DNA from 3 places in the Mycobacterium sp. TY815 genome. Region 3 is predicted to be linked to each of the others. Evidence: predicted binding sites of a transcription regulator. Region 3 holds the regulator's gene; each other region holds the start of a gene.

Region 1 (6,591 bases), 930 kb from region 3:
CCCGGACAGCTGAGTGCTGCGCGAGACCAGCGGCACACAGTGCGGCACCAGTCCCAGCTCGTGCGCTTGCGGGTCGGTGAACGTGAAGAAGCTGTTGCGGCCGGTCACGATGCCCACGTCCACCTCGGCGACCCCGCCGAGCCGGCTCAGGACGTCGGATTCTTGGAGGGCTCGCAACAGTCTGATTTGCGCCGGGTCGAGGAAGTACGCCGTCCACTTCTCCCGTTCGTGCAGTAGCGCCGGCGCCGACGGCACCTCCAGATCCGCATCGGCGAGGGCGTCGGCGGAGTCGAGCTGCACGGTGCGGATGCGGGCCGGCCCGGCGCCGGCGATGCCGCAGAACAACACCACCTCCTGCAATACCCCGTCGAACACCAGGCGCCGGAAGGTCACCAGCGTGATCTCCCGGTAGCGGCTCACCAGGTAGTCGCGCAGTCGCGCAGCGTAACCGACCTGCAACAGCTCGGCGGGCAGCACCAGGCCCACCCGGCCGCCCTCGCGCACCAGGGCGGTGCTCGCCACCACGAACGGCACCCAGGCATTGGTCAACCGGCTGGGCCGCAACCCCTCTCGGTGCAGCATCGCCAATGCGGGCTCGCGCTGCTGGGCCGCCCAGTGCCCGAACCGGATGTAGGGCGGGTTGCCCGCGACGCCGTCGAATTCGCACCCGCCCGACCAGGAGAACAGGTCCGCGGTGTCGACCGGCGCGAAGGTGCGCGCCTTCGCCGCTTCTGCGGCAACGAGTTCCACGCCGCGCGTCTGATCGCTGAGGGCGGCCAGTTCGCGCAGGATTCGCCCGTCGCCACAGGACGGTTCCAGCACCCGCGGGCCGGCCTGGGTGACCCAGCCGGCCAGGAAGCGGGCGATCGGCGCGGGCGTGTAGTAGCCGCCGCGAATCTTGTCCGCCGTCACGGCCGCCTTGCCCGCGAACGTCTTCATTTGCGGATCAACAACTCCGCGGTGGGCACCGGATCGCGCAACCCGGCGGGCTCGGCCGCATACCCGATCGCGACGGCGCCCAGCGGCTCCCAGTCGGCGGGTAACGCAAGCTCCTCGCGGACCAGGTCGGCGGCGAAGATCGTCGAGCCGATCCAGCAGCTCCCCACCCCGCGCACCGCCAGTGCGACCAGCAGCGCCTGCACGGCCGCGCCGACCGCGACGGTGAACATGGTGTGCTCGGCCGCCGTGCGGGCGGCGTCCGGGTAGCTGTGCGCCCCGTCCGGCACCAGGAACGGGATGATGACCTCGGGCGCGTCGTAGAGAATCTGGCCGCGTGCGACGCGGCGCTCGACGGAGTCGGCCGGCCTGCCGTCGCCGGTGAGGTCGGTCCGCCACTTGTCTTTCATCCGGTCCAGCAGGCGTGTCCGGGCGTCGTTGTCCTGCAACCAGACGAACCGCACCGGGCGGGTGTGGTGCGGGGCCGGGGCGGTGAGCGCTTCGGCGACGGCGCTTTCGACGAGTTCCGGCGCCAGCGGCTCGTCGCTGAACCGGCGCACGGAGCGGCGCAGCAGCTGAGCCTGCGAGCGGCCCAACTCGATGGCCTCGGCGGTGCCGAGCCAGAACAGGTCCTCGGTGCCCGCGCGCACCAGGCTGCGGGCCGTCGAACCGTCGTCGGCCGGGTTCAGCCCTCGCACCACGGCCACCGGCATGGCGGTGAGCTTGCCCTTGACCAGGTCGGCCGCGGCCGCGATCTCGTCGGCGACCGCCACCTCGGTGACCACCAGTTCGTTGCCGTGCTGGTCGACGGCGCCCGAATAGTTGTGCAGTACCGCCAGACCCGCGCTGCCGATCGCCGCGTCGATCTGACCGTTGCGCCAGGCGCGGCCCATGGTGTCGGTGATCACCACCGCGACGTTGACGCCGAGCCGCTCCCGTAATCCGGCCCGCAGGGCGGCGGCACTGGCGTCCGGATCCAGCGGCAGTAGCGCCAATTCCCTTCGCCCGACGTTGGATCCGTCCACCCCGGCCGCAGCCTGGATCAGCCCCAGCCGGTTCTCGGTGATCAACGTCCGCTCTTTGCGCGCGAGCACCCGAACGGCCTCTTCGTCGACCAGCTTGCGGCGCAACCGGTCTCGTTCCTCGTCATCCTCGGGCGCCGGTACCAGCCGGCCCTCGGCCTTGGACACCACCTTGCTGGTGACCACGACCACGTCGCCGTCGCGCAGCCACGGCGCTGCCGCACTGAGCGCGGCGCTCAGGTCGTCGCCGGGACGGAACTCGGGAAGCCCGGTGACGGGCAGGATTTCGACGGTGGCCGCGGCGCCGTGCTCGCCGGCCGGCGGCAGGGCGGTCACACCGTCACGCCCGCGAGGTCCAGCCCGGCACGCACCATCTCGGCGGTCGCCTCCGGGTCGGTCATCAACAGCGGGACCGCACGTACCGCGACACCGTCGATCTGCGCGTTGTCGCCGTCGTGCACCAACCAGCAGTCCAGTATCCCGGTGGCGCTGCGGGCGCCGTAATGCCGGCCGACCGCCTCCGCGGTGGAGTCCACCCCGATCACGGACAGGCAGGCATCGGCCATGCCGCGCAACGGCTTTCCGCCGATGATGGGGGAGTAGCCGACAACGGGGGCGGGGGCCGACCGCAACGCGCCACGGATCCCGGGCACCGCCAGAATGGCGCCGACGCTGACCACCGGATTGGACGGCGCCACCAGGATGACGTCGGCTTCGGCGATGGCTGCCACCGCTTCGGTTGTCGCGGTGGCCTTTTCGGCGCCGACGAACGCGAAGCTGTGGGTGGGCACCTGAGCGCGGTGCCGTACCCACCACTCCTGGAAGTGGATGGCCCGCCGGTTTCCGTCGGCCGGATCCGTGATCACCACATGCGTTTCACACCGGTCGTCGCTGGCCGGCAGCAACCGTGCGCCGGGTTGCCACCGGTCGCACAGTGCCGTGGTGATCTGCGACAGCGGATAGCCTGCGTTGAGCATCTGGGTCCGCACCAGGTGGGTGGCCAGGTCGCGGTCGCCGAGCATGAACCAGTCGGGCTGCACGCCGTAGCGGGCGAGTTCCTCTTTGGCATGCCAGGTTTCGTCGCGGTGGCCCCAGCCCCGCTCCGGGTCCACGCCACCGCCGAGGGTGTACATACAGGTGTCGAGGTCCGGGCAGATGCGCACGCCGTGGATCCACGCGTCGTCGCCGATGTTGACGACCGCATTCAGTTCGTGGCCGGCATCCTCACCCTGAGCAAACTGGCCCAGGCCGAGCAACCGCTGCACGCCGAGCAGGAAGCGGGCGCCCCCGACTCCCCCGACCAGAACGGTGACTTTCACACCAGGACAGTACCTGCCCGCCGGGACACGTTAGGGTGGGGTGAATCTTGGTAACCAATGTGGCGCAAGGGACTTGTGATCAATTCGTACTCGACACGCCGTGCTTCGCGGACAACAGAATCGCCGAAATTCGATCACGAGATGGTATGGAAATGCGCCGAAGTGCTTGACCAGGGTCCCTGGCCCGTGTCTAATCACATCAGTGTCATTTCCCGGTTGGCCGGCCGGTTCCGGTGTCGCAGACCGAGATTCGATCACTTGTTCGAATTGGGCATCTGTACATCAAAACAGTGGGAAACCATTTCACTCTCTATTAGTGAGGAGGCGGAGCATGTCCTATGAGTACCTTCGGGGAGTAACGGCAGGCACACCGCACACCACTCCCGAGCCGGCTGAAACCTACATGCCGCACGTCCGTCCTCATCTGAGCGTGGTTCCCGATGCGCCTGCCGCATTCGAACCGGAGCCGATCGAGGAGATCCCCGCCGACCAATGGCAGGACAAGGCGCTGTGCGCCCAGACCGACCCCGAAGCCTTCTTCCCGGAGAAGGGCGGGTCCACCCGCGAGGCCAAGAAGATCTGCCTGGGTTGTGAGGTCCGGCACGAGTGCCTGGAGTACGCCCTCGCGCACGACGAGCGGTTCGGCATCTGGGGTGGTCTGTCCGAACGCGAACGTCGCCGCCTCAAGCGCGGCATCATCTGATCCGAGGTCTGTAGCTCAGTCGTCGATCGAGGGGTCGATGACTGAGGGTTCCACGTCCAGATAGATCGCCACCTGGGCCACCAGGATTTCATGCAGCAAGTCGCCGAGTTCGACGGTGTCTTTGGCTCGTCGCTCAATGGGCTTGCGGAACAACACAATTCGCGCCCGCGTGGCATTTCCGCGGACGTCGACACCGGCCGGTATCAACCGGGCCAGCGCGATCGGACCGTCGGCGATCACCTCCGGCGGCCACTGCACGCTGTAGGGATCCTTGGCGGAGATACGCGGGATCTCGTCCACCGCGACGTCGAGTTCGGACACCCGGTCCTGCCAGCGCCGCTCGATCGGTTCGTAGGCTTCCAATACGGCCATGTCGAAGCGCTCGGCCCGGCTGCGCCACCCGGGAACCGTCGGCGGCAGCAAAGGACCCCGTAGATCCCGGCCTCTTCGGCGGCCCGGCCGGCCGAACGGCAGAGCCGATCTTTCCCCGCTCACGCGCCGATGGTAACGGTTGGACGCCGATGGTAACGGTTGGACATCGCCCCCGCCGATGCGCGTGTCCGCCGCTGCGGTGGCGTTTTCCCGCGATAGCCTTTCGAGCGTGAACGTACCCCGACGCTGCTGCCGGCCCGGGTGTCCGCATTATGCAGTGGCAACGTTGACGTTCGTCTATTCGGACTCGACGGCGGTGGTCGGCCCGCTCGCTACCGCGCGGGAACCGCACTCGTGGGATCTGTGCGTCAACCACGCCGGCCGCATCACGGCACCGCGCGGCTGGGAACTGGTCCGCCATGCCGGACCCCTACCCACCCATCCGGACGAGGACGACGAACTGGTGGCGCTGGCCGATGCCGTCCGCGAGGGCGGGGCTTCTGGGCGTACCCCGGCCCGCACCCCCGCGCTGGTGAACGGCTTCATCGCCAGTGACGGTTTCGACGACGTACCGCGCTCCGCGGGGACCGCCGCCGACGCGCATCTGCATCATGCGGGCGCCCACGCCACCGCGCCGAGTGGTGGTCTGCTCGCTCCGCCCGAGCACCGCTCCGGACGCCGACGTGGCCACCTGCGGGTACTGCCGGATCCTCCCGGTTAGTTCGCCACCGTCTGGGTCCGGGGCTCCGCCGGGCCGATAGGCTGGCGGCCAAGAGTCATCCCACCCAGGTCGTCAGGAGCACCGCAGAATGTCGTGGCCCGCCGAGGCTGTCCACCGTGTCATCAAGGCCTACGACGTTCGCGGCCTGGTGGGCGAACAGATCAACGAGGCGCTGGTCACCGATGTCGGGGCGGCGTTTGCCCGGTTGATGCGCGGCGAAGGCGCGAGCCAGGTGGTCATCGGTCACGACATGCGCGACAGTTCCCCGTCGCTGTCGGCGGCGTTCGCCGCCGGGGTCACCGGGCAGGGACTGGATGTGGTGCGCATTGGGCTGGCGTCCACCGACCAGTTGTACTTCGCCTCCGGGCAGCTGGATTGCCCTGGCGCCATGTTCACCGCCAGCCACAACCCCGCCGCGTACAACGGCATCAAACTCTGTCGTGCCGGTGCCAAGCCGGTCGGCGCCGACACCGGGCTGAAGACCATCAGCGAGGACGTGATCGCGGGCGTCCCGGGTCATGACGGGCCGCGCGGCTCGGTCACCGACAAAGATGTCCTGGCCGACTACGGGGTGTTCCTTCGCTCGCTGGTCAACACCACCGGCCTGCGTCCGTTGCGGGTGGCGGTGGACGCGGGCAACGGCATGGCCGGCCACACCGCACCGGCGGTGCTCGGCGCCATCGACTCGATCACGTTGCTGCCCTTGTACTTCGAGTTGGACGGGACGTTCCCCAACCACGAGGCCAACCCGCTGGACCCGGCGAATCTGGTGGACCTGCAGAACTACGTGCGCGAAACCGGCGCGGACATCGGCCTGGCCTTCGACGGCGACGCCGACCGCTGCTTCGTCGTCGATGAGCGCGGCAATCCGGTCTCGCCGTCGACGGTGACCAGCCTGGTGGCCGCCCGCGAACTGGGCCGCGAGATCGGCGCCACGGTGATTCACAACGTCATCACGTCGCGCGCGGTGCCGGAGCTGGTGGTCGAGCGCGGCGGCACGCCGCTGCGCTCGCGCGTCGGCCATTCCTACATCAAGGCACTGATGGCCGAAACCGGCGCAATCTTCGGTGGCGAGCACTCGGCGCATTACTACTTCCGCGACTTCTGGGGCGCTGACTCCGGCATGCTGGCGGCGCTGTATGTGCTCGCCGCGCTCGGCGAGCAGGAGCGACCTCTGTCTGATCTCACCGCCGACTACCAGCGCTACGAATCCTCCGGCGAGATCAACTTCACCGTGGCCGACGCACCGGCTTGTGTGGACGCCGTCCTGAAGACTTTCGCGGGCCGGATCCAGTCCATCGACCATCTGGACGGTGTCACCGTGGACCTGGGCGACGGCAGCTGGTTCAACCTGCGGAGCTCGAACACCGAACCGCTCTTGCGGCTGAATGTGGAGGGGCGCAGCATCGAGGATGTGGACGCCGTGGTCGCACAGGTGAGCGCCGAAATCGCCGCGCAGGCAAGCGGAGCCGGACCGTGAGTGCCGTGGGGGCCGTCGATCTCGAGGACGCTGACGGC
Region 2 (6,591 bases), 910 kb from region 3:
TCTCCTTGTCGAAGAACAGGAAGAAGTCATGCCCGACGAGTTCCATCTCGTAGAGCGCGTCGTCGACCGACATCGGCTTGGCGGGGTGTTCCTTGGTGCGCACCACCTTGCCCGGCTCGTGGTCCTTGTGCTCCAAGTCGGCGCCCACGTGGTCATGCGCATCCGCCGGCTCGGCGTTGAACGCCTTGTCCAGTGGCGGCAGCACCGCGGTGGCCTCGGCCAGCGATACCGGCGTCTTGTCGCCGTAGTGCACCTTGCGGCGGTCCTTGCCGCGGCGCAGCCGGTTCTCCAGCTTGGCGACGGCGGACTCCAGCGCGGCATAGAAACTGTCGGCGCAGGCCTCGCCGCGCACCACCGGTCCCCGGCCGCGGGCGGTGATCTCTATGCGCTGACAGGCCTTGCGCTGGCGGCGGTTGCGTTCGTGGTCGAGCTCGACGTCGAAAAGGTAGATGGTCTTGTCTAATCGCTCGCAGCGCGCGAGCTTCTGCGAAACGTAGATGCGGAAATGGTCGGGTATCTCGACGTTGCGTCCCTTGAACACGATCTCGGCCTGGGCCGTTGGTTCGGCCTGGTCCCCGGTTCCGGTTGCATCGAGAACTTGCTCGGAATCCGCTGTGAGCCTTGGCATTCGTGACAACTCGTTTCTCTTTTCACGTCACACGCGACCTGCGTGCCCGGCACTGATTCAGATACGCACCGACGGGGTTAGAGCGGTATGGAGGAGCCACCGCCGCAGGCTGCCCGCCGGAGCAAGAGATCGTATTCTCACCTCCTACCGCGGGTGCTGCTGGTGCTGTCGACGTTAGCCCTTGTTCGCCTTAACGTGCCACCTAATTCGCAGACCTGTTGCGAGTTCTTCACGCGGCGGCGATAGCGAGGACCGCGGCGACCGGCACGCCGGCAGCGCACAGCACCCGAACGGACTCGCGCGACGTGGCGCCGGTGGTGATGACGTCGTCCACGACCAGCACCTCGGTGGCCGGCCGGCGGCCGCGCAGCCGTACCCGGCCGGCGATGTTGCGTTCGCGGGCCGAGATGTCCAAGCCCACCGAGTCGCGGGCCAGGGCCCGCATACGCAAGGCGCCGGTGACGGCGATGTCCGGGTTGGCCGCCACGGCGGCGTCCGCGATTCGGGTGACGGGGTCCCCACCCCGTCGCCGGGCCGCGGAGCGCCGGGTCGGTGCCGGCACGATCGTCAGCGGGGTGCTGACCATACCCCAGCACCACAAACGGTGGATCCCGACGGCCAGGGCCTGCGCGAGAGGTAGGACGAGGTCGCTGCGGCCGCGCTCCTTGAGCGCCAGGATCGCCTGGCGCCGGACGCCGGTGTAGCGGCCGAGTGCGAAGACCGGTACTTCGGGATCGATGCGGGGACTGACCACCAGCGGTTCGCCGGGTTCCACGGCGAGTGCATTCGCGCAGGCCGGACACCATCGGGTGGCCGGGGCTCCGCAGCCGCCGCACTGCAGTGGCAGGACGAGGTCGAGCATCCAGTCAGTGTCGCCGCCGGGGGTGACAAGTCCGGACGGAGACCTACTTGTAACCAAACACTGACCGACTTGCGTTCGCGCGCTTTCAGTTTCGCGCTGGTAGCGGCCCTACCATTCCAGCAGCGAAGGCTTATTACCCATCCGACTAATTAACCCTGGAGAGAAAGCCATGCGGGCGGCGATCCGGTCTCTGCTGGTGTTCCTGGGCATCACTTCGACAGTGATGGCCGGGCACGCCGGCGTCACGCTGATGGCGGCGAGCAAGTCGGCCAGCTACGCCGACATCGTTGCGCTGCTGCCCGTGCGCGGCTCGGTGGTGGGTGTCGCACACCCCGTCGTGGTGACATTCGGCGGACCGGTAGCGAACCGCGAGGCCGTGGAGCATGCCATCGAAGTGACGTCGGCACCCGCGATGAGCGGCAAGTTCGAGTGGCTGGACAGCAACGTCGTGCAGTGGGTGCCCGACCGGTTCTGGCCGGCGCACAGCACCGTGGCGCTCTCGGTGGGCGGTTTGCGCACGGAGTTCAAGACGGGCCCGGCCGTCGTCGGCGTCGCGGACATCACCAACCACACGTTCACCGTGAGCATTGACGGGGTCGAGGCGGACACGCCGGCGCCGGCGCTGCCGGCGCCGCATCACCGCACGCACTTCGGCGAGCCGGGCGTGCTGCCCGCGTCCATGGGCAGGCCGGAATATGGAACGCCGGTGGGGACGTACAGCGTTCTCGCGAAAGACCGCTCGGTGATGATGGATTCGAGCAGCGTCGGCATTCCCGTCGACAACCCCGATGGTTACCGCCTGCAGGTGGACTATGCCGTGCGCATCACCAACCACGGTCTGTACGTGCACTCGGCTCCGTGGGCGGTCAACGCGATGGGCGTCGACAACGTCAGCCACGGCTGCATCAGCCTGAGCCCCACCGACGCGGAGTGGTACTTCAATACGGTCCACGTCGGTGACCCGGTGATCGTCAAAGAAGGCGTCCCGGCCGTGGACAGCGGCAAGGAAGCCGACCCGAAACCGCTGCAGCCGTCGACCCTGAACCCCGACCGGCCACCCAGCTAGAACGGTGGGGGTTCGTCGTCGGGTGGGCCGGTGGCGGTGATGCGGGCCTGGCGGTTGGCGCGGCGTTCGGCGGCGACGCGGGCGGCGCGGTCTTGGGTGCGGGTGCGGCGGCGGGTGGGCATCATCGCGGTGCGCTCGGCGCAGTAGTCCTGTGGTGGGGTGTGGGCTTCGGGGGCGGGCATGCCGCCCACGGCGTGGCACAGGCTGGGAAACAGCAGCGCGCTACCGGGGGTGGTGACGTGGGTGTCCCCGCCCGGGGAGGTCAGGATCAGGGTGCCGTCGGCGAGTTGCTGCTCGGTCCAGCCCCAGAACGTTTTCATCAAATGGTGCGCGCGGCAGTAGCACTTGAGGTTGCCGGCATGGGTGGGCCCGCCCTGGGCGTAGGGGATGGTGTGATCCAGGTCGCAGCCGGTGGCCGGTACCTCGCAGCCGGGCCAGCGGCACGTCAGATCCCGGGCCCGCACGAAATCGGTCAATCCCTGCGAGGGGGTGTAGTGGGGTTCAGGGGCGGCGTAGCCGGGATGGATCAACGGCACCTGTTTGGCGGTCAGCGCCACCTCGGCCAGCAGTTCAGGGGTGATGAGGTCCTGCCCGCCCAGTAGGTAGGCGGGGCTGTCGGCGTGCCCGTTGAGGGTGGCTTGTTCGGCGATCACCTGAATCACCACCGGGCCAGAAGGCTTTCTGCCGGCGGCGGTGCAATCGGAGCGGCCGCATTCACAGCCCAGCCGGGTCGCCGCAGCGGCCAGCGCCCCCAACGCATCAGCGCGGCGCTGGGCGGCGGTGCGCGGATCATGCGGGCACACCGTGGCCGCCAACACCGTCAGCCGCGCCTCCACGGCCCGGGCGTCGGTACTGCGCAACCGGCCCTCGATCGGGCAGATCCCGTCGGCCGGCGCACCGATCCACACCTCCCGATCAGCCTGCGCTTCTTTGCGGCGGCGCAGCGCATCACCATCGGCGCGAGCCACGATCGCATCGACCTTCTTAGCCAGCCGCCCCCGGCTCAACGACGGCCAGCGCGTCACCCGCGCGGCGATCGCGGCGTCCACCGCCGCCAGCACCTGCGGGTCCTCGATCAGATCGGTACGGAACACAATCGTCGAGAACGCCTCCAGATCGATATCCCCGGCACACAACACCGCGCCCACCTGCGGTAGCCGCTCACGCATCGCCCGGGCATAACGCACCTTGGTCTCCGCACGGCCCTGACTGATCTTCAACCCCGCGGCCACCTCCCCAGCCACCGCCCTGGTCGTGTCGATCGCCCAGTCCTCCCGCTCCCCACCCCGGGCCAGCCGGTAGGCGAACAACTCCCCAATCGCCACCAACTCCGCAGCCGCACCCTGATTGACCCAGCGCGCCGCAGCACCGATCCGCGCCATCCAGCCCACCGACTCCTCAGTCGCCACGGCCAACACCTGACGACGCACCACCGACTCGCGCCAGCGGGCATCCCACACCGCCCACTCCCCCACCGTCGGCGACCGGGGACCCGGTGTCTCCCCGGAGGGAGCGCCGCCACTGGATGATTCGAACACCTGTTCGAGTATACAAGGCCCCCTGACACTCCGGTGTCACCGCAGGTCAGGCCCCGTCACTCGTGCGAAAGGCCACCGAGTCGCCGACAATCAGTCCATGCCCGCACAGAATTCGGCCCTCCGAACGGGAAGGGGCAACGGCGGGGCAATTGGGCTAGTCGCGCTGCATGCCGTTCTGGTGCTGTTCACGGTGCTGCTGAATCTGGCACTTCTGGTCACCGCCGATCCACACGATCAGTGCCGCATTCACCACGTGCATTGCGAGCGCGGGTCTCATCTTCGGGAGGCCGCGTTGATCAGCGCGGTGGGAACCGGCGTGCTGATCATCGTCGAGGTCGTTGCGACGACCTACGCCTACTTGTGGAGACGCCGACGACTCCCCCTCGTCATCCCGCTCCTGTGCTCCATCGGCCAATCCCTCATCCTCGTCACCGCTTTCACTCTCGGCTCAGCGGGCCTGTAGCACTCGAGGCGGGTCAGATGCCTCGTCGGGGATTCGCCACCTTGCGACTCCTACTGCGCCGGAGCGCCCACCGCCCCACACGCCGGCAATGCGGTCGTCGTCCCGGCCAGCACGGCCGGGATAGGTGCCGAGGGCACCTCGGCGGCCACGGCCTGAGGCGAGGGCGCCTGCGGCCCCGGCAGCACGACCGGGTCGGCGGCCTTCCCACTGGACGGAGTCATGGGTGCACCTTTGCCGGTACCGGCCTGCGTCGCGATCGGAGCAGCGACCCCTGCACCTTCGGCCGCCCCGGCCCCCGCGCCCGCGACCGGAACAACCGGCGCCACCGGAGGCACCACGGGCACTGGGGGCACCGGAGGCACGACCGGCACGACAGGTACCGCGGGCGCGATCGGCACCGGACCGGGCAGCACCACGGGCGCCGCGGCCACCGGCCCGGCAGCGAATCCCATCTGCTGCTCGATGCAGTTCCCGCCGCCGGTGCGCAGTGGAGTGGCCACCGCACCCGGACTCAACGCCAGCGCAGCCCCGCACAACCCCGCGCCGGCAGCAACCGCTACGCAGAATCGATCGATAATCCGCAACGCCAACTCCGTTCGTTCTCCCCAATTGCCCCCGCAATCAATAACAATGGGGAACCGTATTGGCGTGTCGAATTCTTGCCTAGAGCACAAAATTGATGGTTGCCGAACCGATGCCAAGCACCGGCCGTGCCGTGACAGTGTCTTTCCCAAACAGTTACGAGCGGAAGGGTTTTGACCCTCAAAACTGTGCTACCCGGTCGCCCGGGTCGCCATCGGGTCGCAATCGCCGAATGGCAGAAAAAGCGCGAGAAATGACTATTCAGCTACCGTCTACATCGAATTACAGCGATGTAATTTACAGACATGTAATTCGCTCGCCCGATCAGTCCGAGCCCCACCACAGCGACGGCCAGCTGAAGCTCAGCGCACCCTGGCTCAGCCGGGTGATGAGCTCTTCGAGCGCCCGCAGCGGCAACTCCATCCGCCACTCCGGCAGCAGACCGGCCAGGTGCAGGGAATCCGGTGTGAGCTCGACCCCGGTGATCATCAATCCATGCGGCAGCTCCGGCAGCGCCACCTGGTAGGCCGGCGTCCGCAATGGCAGCTTCCACCGCCGCTGGCCGGCCACCACCGCCCGCGGGCGCAACCACAAAGTCGAGCCCACCACGTCGGCGTCCACCTCGAGACCGCCCAGCCCGGGTCGCCGCGCCCAACTCAGCCGCGCCGTCCCGTCCTCCCCCGACTCGCTGCGCAGATGCGGTGCCGCCTGCTCCAGCACATGGTCGAAGACGTCCTTCGGCAACTCGGTGGTCAGCTCTGTCGGGGCCGCAATGACCAGCGGCGGCACCCCGGGACGGATGTGCACGTTGCGCATCACGGCAACCGCGCTCTGCAGGCGGTTGTCGGCCCAGCAGATATCGCGTGCCGCCACCCGGACTTCGCCGAGCTGGCCCACCGGCAACCCCTGCGGATCCAGCTCCGACTCCAGCTCGACGACGGTCAGCGTCACGTCCTGATCGCCGATGCGAACGGTGACTTCCTTACCGACCAGCAGCTGCTGCAACGTGGCGAACAAGGTCCGGTAAGGCATCGCCACCGCGTGGGCCCCGACCGACGGAATTCCGGTCGAGGACCACAGCGAAGACAGCATCTCCAAGGCGCGGAACGGGTCGTCCCAACGCAGGAATGGAACCTTGGGCGACATCGGCAAGCGCCTCCTCACCAGCAGGGTAGCCGGTGGGGTCAGTTGCTCGACACTGTTATCCCGGCAGGACCGGCGCCGCGCCGCCGATCATCAGTCCGGCCACTTCTGACCAGCCCTGTTGGTTCTCCGCGGCAGACGCGGAGTACATCAGCACGCCCTGTGGACCGGCGACATAGACGGTGGACGGATTGGCGGCGATGGCGAACAACGGGATCTGCAGCCCTCGTGCGGGCGCATCGGAGTTGACGCCGTCGAGGTTGACGTAGGACACCGGGTGGGTGGCGTCGTTGCGGGTCACCACGATGT
Region 3 (6,591 bases):
GAACGGTCCGCTGGGCGCCAAGAAGGGCGGCCCGAATCCGATCGGTGGCGACGGCATCGTCCAGGAGTTCAACGGCGGCAAGATCTTCTTCAGCCCGGCCACCGGCGCCAACGCCGTCGAAGGGCCGATCCTGCAGAAGTACGAGTCGTTGGGCGGACCGGTCAGCAGTGACCTGGGCTTCCCGATCTCGAATGAGGCGGACGGCGGCATCACCCCGGCCAGCCGGATCGCCACCTTCTCCGCCGCCGACAAGCCGGTGATCTTCTGGACTCCTGATCACGGCGCGTTCGTCGTGCGCGGCGCCATGAAGGCGGCATGGGACAAGCTGAAGGGGGCCACCGGCAAACTGGGCGCCCCCGTCGGCGACCAGAGCGTCGACGGAGACGTGGTCTCGCAGAAGTTCACCGGCGGCAAGGTGTCGTGGAACCGTGCGAAGAACACCTTCACCACCGATCCGGCGAACTTGGCGCCGCTGCTGTCCGGCCTGCAGGTGTCGGGGCAGAACCAGCCCAGCACCACCGCGTCGCCACCGCCCGGCAAGAAGTTCACCTTCCACTGGTGGTGGTTGGCGGTGGCGGTGCCGGTGTTGCTGCTTGTTCTGATGACTGTGCTGGTGGTGTTCGGTCTGCGCCGCCGTCGCGCCGGCCGGGCAGTGCCCGCGTACGACCACGGTCACGATGTGGCCGACGAGTTCGACAGGGGCGCCGACGGGCGCTGGTCGCACGACGACATCGATTACGGCTCCGAGCGCTTCCCGCCAGTCGAGCACCACCCTGAAGAGCACGAGATGCCGGAGTACGGTGCAGCGCCGCGGGTGAGCTGGTCCAGAGGGGGCGGGACCGTGGCCGCGCCCGACGAGCGCGGTCTGGGCCGTGAGGAATACCACGACGAGCACGACCGCAGCGCCGAATACGCCGACGACTATGCGCATGGCGCCGACGATTACGCGCACGGCGCCGACGACTACGCGCACGGCGCCGACGATTACGCCGCCGGATCCGAGGAATACGTGGCTGCGGCCGAGCAGGACACGGACTTCGAGGAGCACGACGAGTCCGGCGGGTTCGAAGGCGATGAAGACCCCGACGCGGTGGACACCACCCCGACACCCATCGTCACACGCGGCGCATTCGGCCAGCTCGTGGAGGCCGAGCCCCACGTTGCGGAAACGGTCTCGCCGGAAGCGTTCGCGGAGGAGTCCTCGATACCGCACAGCGAAGGTGCTGCGGCGCCGGACGTTCCCGAGGCCCATCCGGAGCACGAATTTCCGGACATCTTCTATCCGCGTGGAGGTCCCGCGGAAGAGGAGGTGCCCGACGTGGCGCCGGAGGACGCGAACGTGGCGCCTGAGCCGAGGAAGGGGCGGCATGCCGCCGCCGATGACCCGGGTTATGCGCCGGCAGCGACCGAGGCGGCTTACGCCGCGGCGCCGCAGGCCGAGGCGGCCCGAGGCGCGGAGGGTGCTGCAGTGCGGCCAACCATCCACCTGCCTCTCGAGGATGACCCGTACCGGGCCCCGGATGGCTACCCGATCAAGGCCAGCGCCCGATTCGGCCTGTACTACACGCCCAACAGCGCGTTGTACCACGACACTCTGGCCGAGATTTGGTTCGCCAACGAGGCAGTGGCGCAGGCCAACGGCTTCGTCAGGGCCGACTGAGCCATAGGCCTGCTGGAGCGGTTCAGCCTTACACCTTGCGGATGACCGTGACGACCTTCCCGAGCACGGTCGCGTCATTCCCGGGGATCGGGTCGAACGCCGGGTTGTGGGGCATCAGCCACACTTGGCCACCTGCTCGCTTGAAGGTCTTGACGGTGGCCTCGCCGTCGATCATGGCGGCCACGATGTCGCCGTTGTCCGCGACGTTCTGCTGACGTACCACCACCCAGTCGCCGTCGCAGATGGCGGCTTCCACCATCGAGTCGCCGACGACCTTGAGAAGGAACAACGTCCCCTCGCCGACCAGCTCACGGGGTAGCGGAAAGACGTCCTCGACGGCTTCCTCGGCGAGGATGGGCCCACCGGCGGCGATGCGGCCCAGTACGGGCACGAAAGTGGGTTCCGGGAGGGCATCCGAGCCGGCCACATCGGTGGTGGGTGCAGTCACGGCGTCGTCAGCCGCCCGCACATCCACGGCCCGCGGTCGATTCGCGTCCCGGCGCAGGTAGCCCTTGCGCTCCAGCGTGCGCAATTGATGAGCCACCGAGGATGTCGACGTCAGGCCCACCGCGTCGCCGATCTCGCGAATACTCGGCGGATACCCGCGGGTGGTGACCGAGGCCCTGATGACTTCGAGGATGGTGCGCTGCCGCTCGGTCAGCGCGGAGTCGACGGAGTGCAGCCGTCCGTCTGCGGTGGTTCCGCGGGAACCGGCTCGATCAGCTACTGGGGGGTCGTTGCTGTCGCTCATGCCACTGAATGTAACCGCCTCCGACCGAAGAATCAAACATGTGTTCGACGGGCGTGTCAGGCCGGCGTCGGCAGCGCCTCTATCGGCCCGGATCTGCGGAATCACAAGTGTGTAACTTTCCGGTGGATCGGGTATCCGAAATTCACCCAGCTGGTTGCACCGACAAAATCCTGTCGGTGGTGAGGTCTACCGTTTTGCTCGTACGACACGCGTCGCTCAGGTGTTCGATATCGAACACCTGAGCGACTAAGGTCGAACACACGAGCGATTTTTCGTCGACCGGAGGCAACGACATGACAATCAGCTACGCGGGCCCGCAGCGCACCTGGAACGGGCAAAGGCTGGTGACCAGGCCTGCCAACAGGCCGTTCGACGAGTCGCCTTACTACCGCGCGGGGCAGATCCGTTCGACCAGGCCGGGCCCCACCCGTCCAGGCGGCACGCCCATGCGGTACTACGGAACCGGTGTCGCGGTGTCGACGGCATCGCACCGCCGCCGTCCGGTCTCAGTGTTGACGACGGTGGGATTGGCCCTGCTCGCCGGCATCATCACGCTCTGGCTCGGTTTGATGGCCAACTTCGGCAGCGTGCTGAACGACGAGCCCGCTGAGGCGGCGGCGCAGGTGCCCGCCGCACTCGCGGTGGTCCGCGTGGAACCCGGAGAGTCGTTGCAGCAGCTGGCCTCCCGGGTGGCACCCGGCGCACCGGTCCGCGACGTCGTGGAGCGCATCCGCAACCTCAACGCCCTGGACTCCAATTCGGTGGCGGCCGGCCAGACGTTGATCGCTCCGATCGGGTGAAGCCCGGCCGAATAGCGCTCTGCACCAACGTTGCTCGGCCCGTTCCGGCCAGCGTGTGAACGGGCGTGCCAGCAGTGGCCCCGCCGGGGGTGCGCAGGTACTCTCGGGGTGGTTCTGCGGTACCCCGAAGTCAGGCGCAGCGAAGGAGCGGTTATGCACTGCCCGTTCTGCCGCCATCCCGATTCGCGGGTAATCGACTCGCGAGAGACCGATGAAGGTCAGGCGATCCGCCGGCGCCGGTCATGTCCCGAGTGCGGACGCAGATTCACCACCGTGGAGACCGCGGTGCTGGCCGTCGTCAAGCGTAGTGGCGTCACCGAACCCTTCAGCCGGGAAAAGGTGATCAGTGGTGTTCGCCGGGCCTGCCAGGGCCGACAGGTCGACGACGATGCGCTGAACCTGCTGGCCCAGCAGGTAGAGGATTCAGTGCGGGCCGCGGGGCCGGAAGTGCCCAGTCACGAGGTGGGTCTTGCCATTCTGGGGCCGTTGCGCGATCTCGACGAAGTCGCGTACCTGCGCTTCGCCTCGGTCTACCGGTCTTTTTCGTCGGCCGACGACTTCGAGCGGGAGATCGAGGCGCTGCGTGCCCACCGCAACGTGTCGACTGCGGGCTGAGCACAGCCATAGGCTTCTCACATGCCCGTCGATCTGCATCCCGATCTCGCAGCGCTAGCGCCCTTGCTGGGCACCTGGGTGGGGCGGGGCGCCGGCGAGTATCCGACGATCGAGCCCTTCGAGTACCTCGAAGAAGCGGTCTTCACCCACGTCGGTAAGCCTTTTCTGGTCTACGGGCACAAGACCAATGCCGTCGCCGACGGCCGACCCCTGCACGCCGAGACCGGTTACCTGCGGGTACCGCAGCCCGGAAGGCTTGAGCTGGTGCTCGCCCATCCCAGTGGCATCACCGAGATCGAGGTCGGTACCTACGAGGTCACCGGTCCCGTGATCGAGATCGAGCTGGCGACCGTCGACATCGGGCTCACGCCTACCGCCAAAGAGGTGACCGCCCTGAGCCGTTCGTTCCGGATCGACGGCGACGAACTGTCCTACTCGCTGCGGATGGGTGCGGTCGGGCAGCCAGAGCAGCATCACCTGTCCGCCGTGCTGCGCCGGCAGCACTGAGCCGGGGGGTCAATCCAGCCGGCGCACACCGTCCTCGGTGACTCGGCCGGCTACCTGCACCCAGCCCTCCGGGCTCCACGTGGTCGTGATGAGCGAGCCGCGGCCCTGCGTGATCACGAGATCACGGCTCAGGTACTCGGTGACGCGGACCGCCGCCGAGCCGGTCGCCTCGTCTTCAGGCACTCCCAGATTCGGTGCGAACATCCGGCTGCGCACCGCGCCGCTCGCCTGATCCGTCCACGCCCACAGATAGTGCGCGATGTCGTCCGGGAAATCGTCGGGATCGGCCTGCAACACCGCATCCGGGGAAGGCAGGTCGTGGATGGCGAACTCCGGTGCCCATTCCGCAGGGGCGCTGATCGCGGTGAAATCGCCGGAGTAACCCACCCGCACCAGGCCGGCGGGCACCTGCAGCGTGTTGATCGGAGTTCCCCGGTGGCGTAGCCACCATGCCGCGCCCACGCTCGGGTGGCCGGCGAAGGGCAGCTCGGTGCGCGGGGTATAGATGGTTGCGCGCGCGGTGGTCACGCCCGCCGCGGGCATTTCGACGAAAATTGTTTCGCTGTAACCCAATTCGTGTGCCACTCGCTGGCGGTCGGACGAGTCGACCAGGCTGGCGTCGACCACGCCCAGCGGATTGCCGAAGTTTCCGTCCGTGTCGGTGAACACCCGCAGAACGGTGACGTCGATGCTCATGCACCGACCCTACGGGGGATCGGTCAGGTGGCGCTGCGCTCGTCGGCTCCCATGGCGTTGAGAACGGCGACGCGGGTGTCGGTCGGCCCGGACACGGTGCGTTCGCCACCACCACTGCGCAGCAGTTGCCGCAGCGCTGTCTGGTCGTATTCGGGCGGTTCGGTGGTGTCGATGAACCGCTGGACGACGTCGAGGAAGCGGGCCGGGTCGTCGTGGAAGGGAAAGTGGGCGGAATCCTCGAAGATCTCGAGCCGGGAGCCCGGCATCGCGGCGTGCGCCATGTGGGCGTGCCGCACCGGGATCACCGAGTCCTTCTCACCCCAGATGATCTGAACCGGAATAGCTTCGGTCAAATAACATCGGTCGAGCATCGTGACGATCTGGCCGCGCCAATCCACCACGGCCCGCAGCGTGCGGGTGAAGGCCGAGGACGCTGTCGGCTCCGGCAGGTCATTGAGAATGCGGAGCATGTTGGGGAGATCCCGGCCGATGGCCGTCGAGCCGAGCGCCAGCCCCGCCACCTGGCCCAGGATCTGGACCGCCGGGAGCACCATGGGCAGCCGGAGCAGCGCGAGCGCCTCGGCGCCCATCGGCAACGACGCGAACCGCAAGGCGATGTTGACGTCCTTGGTGACGCCGCCGGCCCCGACCAGGATCAGCCGGTCCACCAAATGCGGGAACTGGTAAGCGAATTGCATCGCGACCCCGCCTCCAAGGGAATGGCCGACGATGGTCACCCGTTCGATGTCCAGCACGCTGAGCAGGTCCCGCATGCCGTTGGCGTAGGCCGCGGCCGAGTAGTCGGCGCGCGGCTTGTCGGACTTGCCGTGGCCGAGCAGGTCCGGAGCGATGACGGTAAATCGCTGGGCGAGCTTGGCGTGGACGCCGGTCCACGTGGTCGAGTTGTCACCGATACCGTGAATGAGCAGGATCGCCGGTCCGGAGCCGGCGATCCGGAAGGCCCTCTTGTAGCCGTGAATGGTGCGGAACTGCAGCGACGGGGATGTCACTTCTCGCACCGGGCGGAGATTGCGCGTCCGCTCGGTCATGTCGGCAACCTCGTTGTCGGGCCGGGTAGGCGTGTCGGGTTAATTCGAGTCGTCGTCGTCGAATTTCTTCTCAGCCTGCTGAGCCAGGAACCGCTCGAACTCGGCGCCAAGCTCATCGCCGCTAGGAAGATCCTCGTCGTTCGTCAGTAAGGATCTGTTTTCCTGAGCGTCAATGAAAGCATCGTACTGGCGCTCGAGTGCGGCCACCACTTGAGCGACTTCGGCGCTCCCTTGTACCTGCTCATCGATCTTGGCCCGAATGTCGGTGGCCGCCTCGGTGAGTGCGGTCAGCGGCAGCTCCAGCGCTCCGGTTTTGGCCACCTGCTCGAGTAATGCCTGGGCGGCGGCGGGGTAGTCGGTCTGCGTCAGGTAGTGGGGGACGTGCACCGTGAAGCCGACGACTTCGTGGCCGTGTTGTGCCATCCGGTACTCCAGCAGGTTGGAAGCGCTACCGGGAACCTGGATTTCGGAGATCCAGGGCTGGAAGTCCGCGATCAGTGCCGGGTTGTTGGA

What was found. The regulator LexA, encoded in region 3, represses DNA repair genes until DNA is damaged. The targets are predictions, from matches to a motif close to CGAACANNTGTTCG.
Region 1: a site for LexA is predicted at 3,529-3,542, ahead of cofD (2-phospho-L-lactate transferase). Genes of this name have one in related genera too.
Region 2: a site for LexA is predicted at 4,088-4,101, ahead of QXK92_RS12740 (HNH endonuclease signature motif containing protein). Genes of this name have one in related genera too.

Annotation. Positions count from the first base shown of each region.
Region 1 is NZ_JAUFRX010000001.1:2,977,704-2,984,294, reverse strand. Features, by position in the region: gene QXK92_RS12855 (class I SAM-dependent methyltransferase) at 1-939, opposite strand, end outside; gene QXK92_RS12850 (coenzyme F420-0:L-glutamate ligase) at 936-2,285, opposite strand; gene cofD (2-phospho-L-lactate transferase) at 2,291-3,277, opposite strand; gene QXK92_RS12840 (WhiB family transcriptional regulator) at 3,609-3,980, shown strand; gene QXK92_RS12835 (metallopeptidase family protein) at 3,996-4,454, opposite strand; gene QXK92_RS12830 (DUF3499 domain-containing protein) at 4,582-5,073, shown strand; gene QXK92_RS12825 (phosphomannomutase/phosphoglucomutase) at 5,162-6,553, shown strand; gene QXK92_RS12820 (TobH protein) at 6,550-6,591, shown strand, end outside.
Region 2 is NZ_JAUFRX010000001.1:2,957,257-2,963,847, forward strand. Features, by position in the region: gene hpf (ribosome hibernation-promoting factor, HPF/YfiA family) at 1-628, opposite strand, end outside; gene QXK92_RS12730 (ComF family protein) at 858-1,490, opposite strand; gene QXK92_RS12735 (Ig-like domain-containing protein) at 1,660-2,556, shown strand; gene QXK92_RS12740 (HNH endonuclease signature motif containing protein) at 2,553-4,016, opposite strand; gene QXK92_RS12745 (hypothetical protein) at 4,192-4,557, shown strand; gene QXK92_RS12750 (hypothetical protein) at 4,608-5,141, opposite strand; gene QXK92_RS12755 (LmeA family phospholipid-binding protein) at 5,464-6,285, opposite strand; gene lpqB (MtrAB system accessory lipoprotein LpqB) at 6,341-6,591, opposite strand, start outside.
Region 3 is NZ_JAUFRX010000001.1:2,052,075-2,058,665, reverse strand. Features, by position in the region: gene QXK92_RS08565 (LGFP repeat-containing protein) at 1-1,660, shown strand, start outside; gene lexA (transcriptional repressor LexA) at 1,689-2,411, opposite strand; gene QXK92_RS08555 (LysM peptidoglycan-binding domain-containing protein) at 2,705-3,211, shown strand; gene nrdR (transcriptional regulator NrdR) at 3,365-3,826, shown strand; gene QXK92_RS08545 (peroxynitrite isomerase) at 3,848-4,333, shown strand; gene QXK92_RS08540 (PhzF family phenazine biosynthesis protein) at 4,343-5,029, opposite strand; gene QXK92_RS08535 (alpha/beta fold hydrolase) at 5,053-6,078, opposite strand; gene QXK92_RS08530 (proteasome assembly chaperone family protein) at 6,118-6,591, opposite strand, start outside.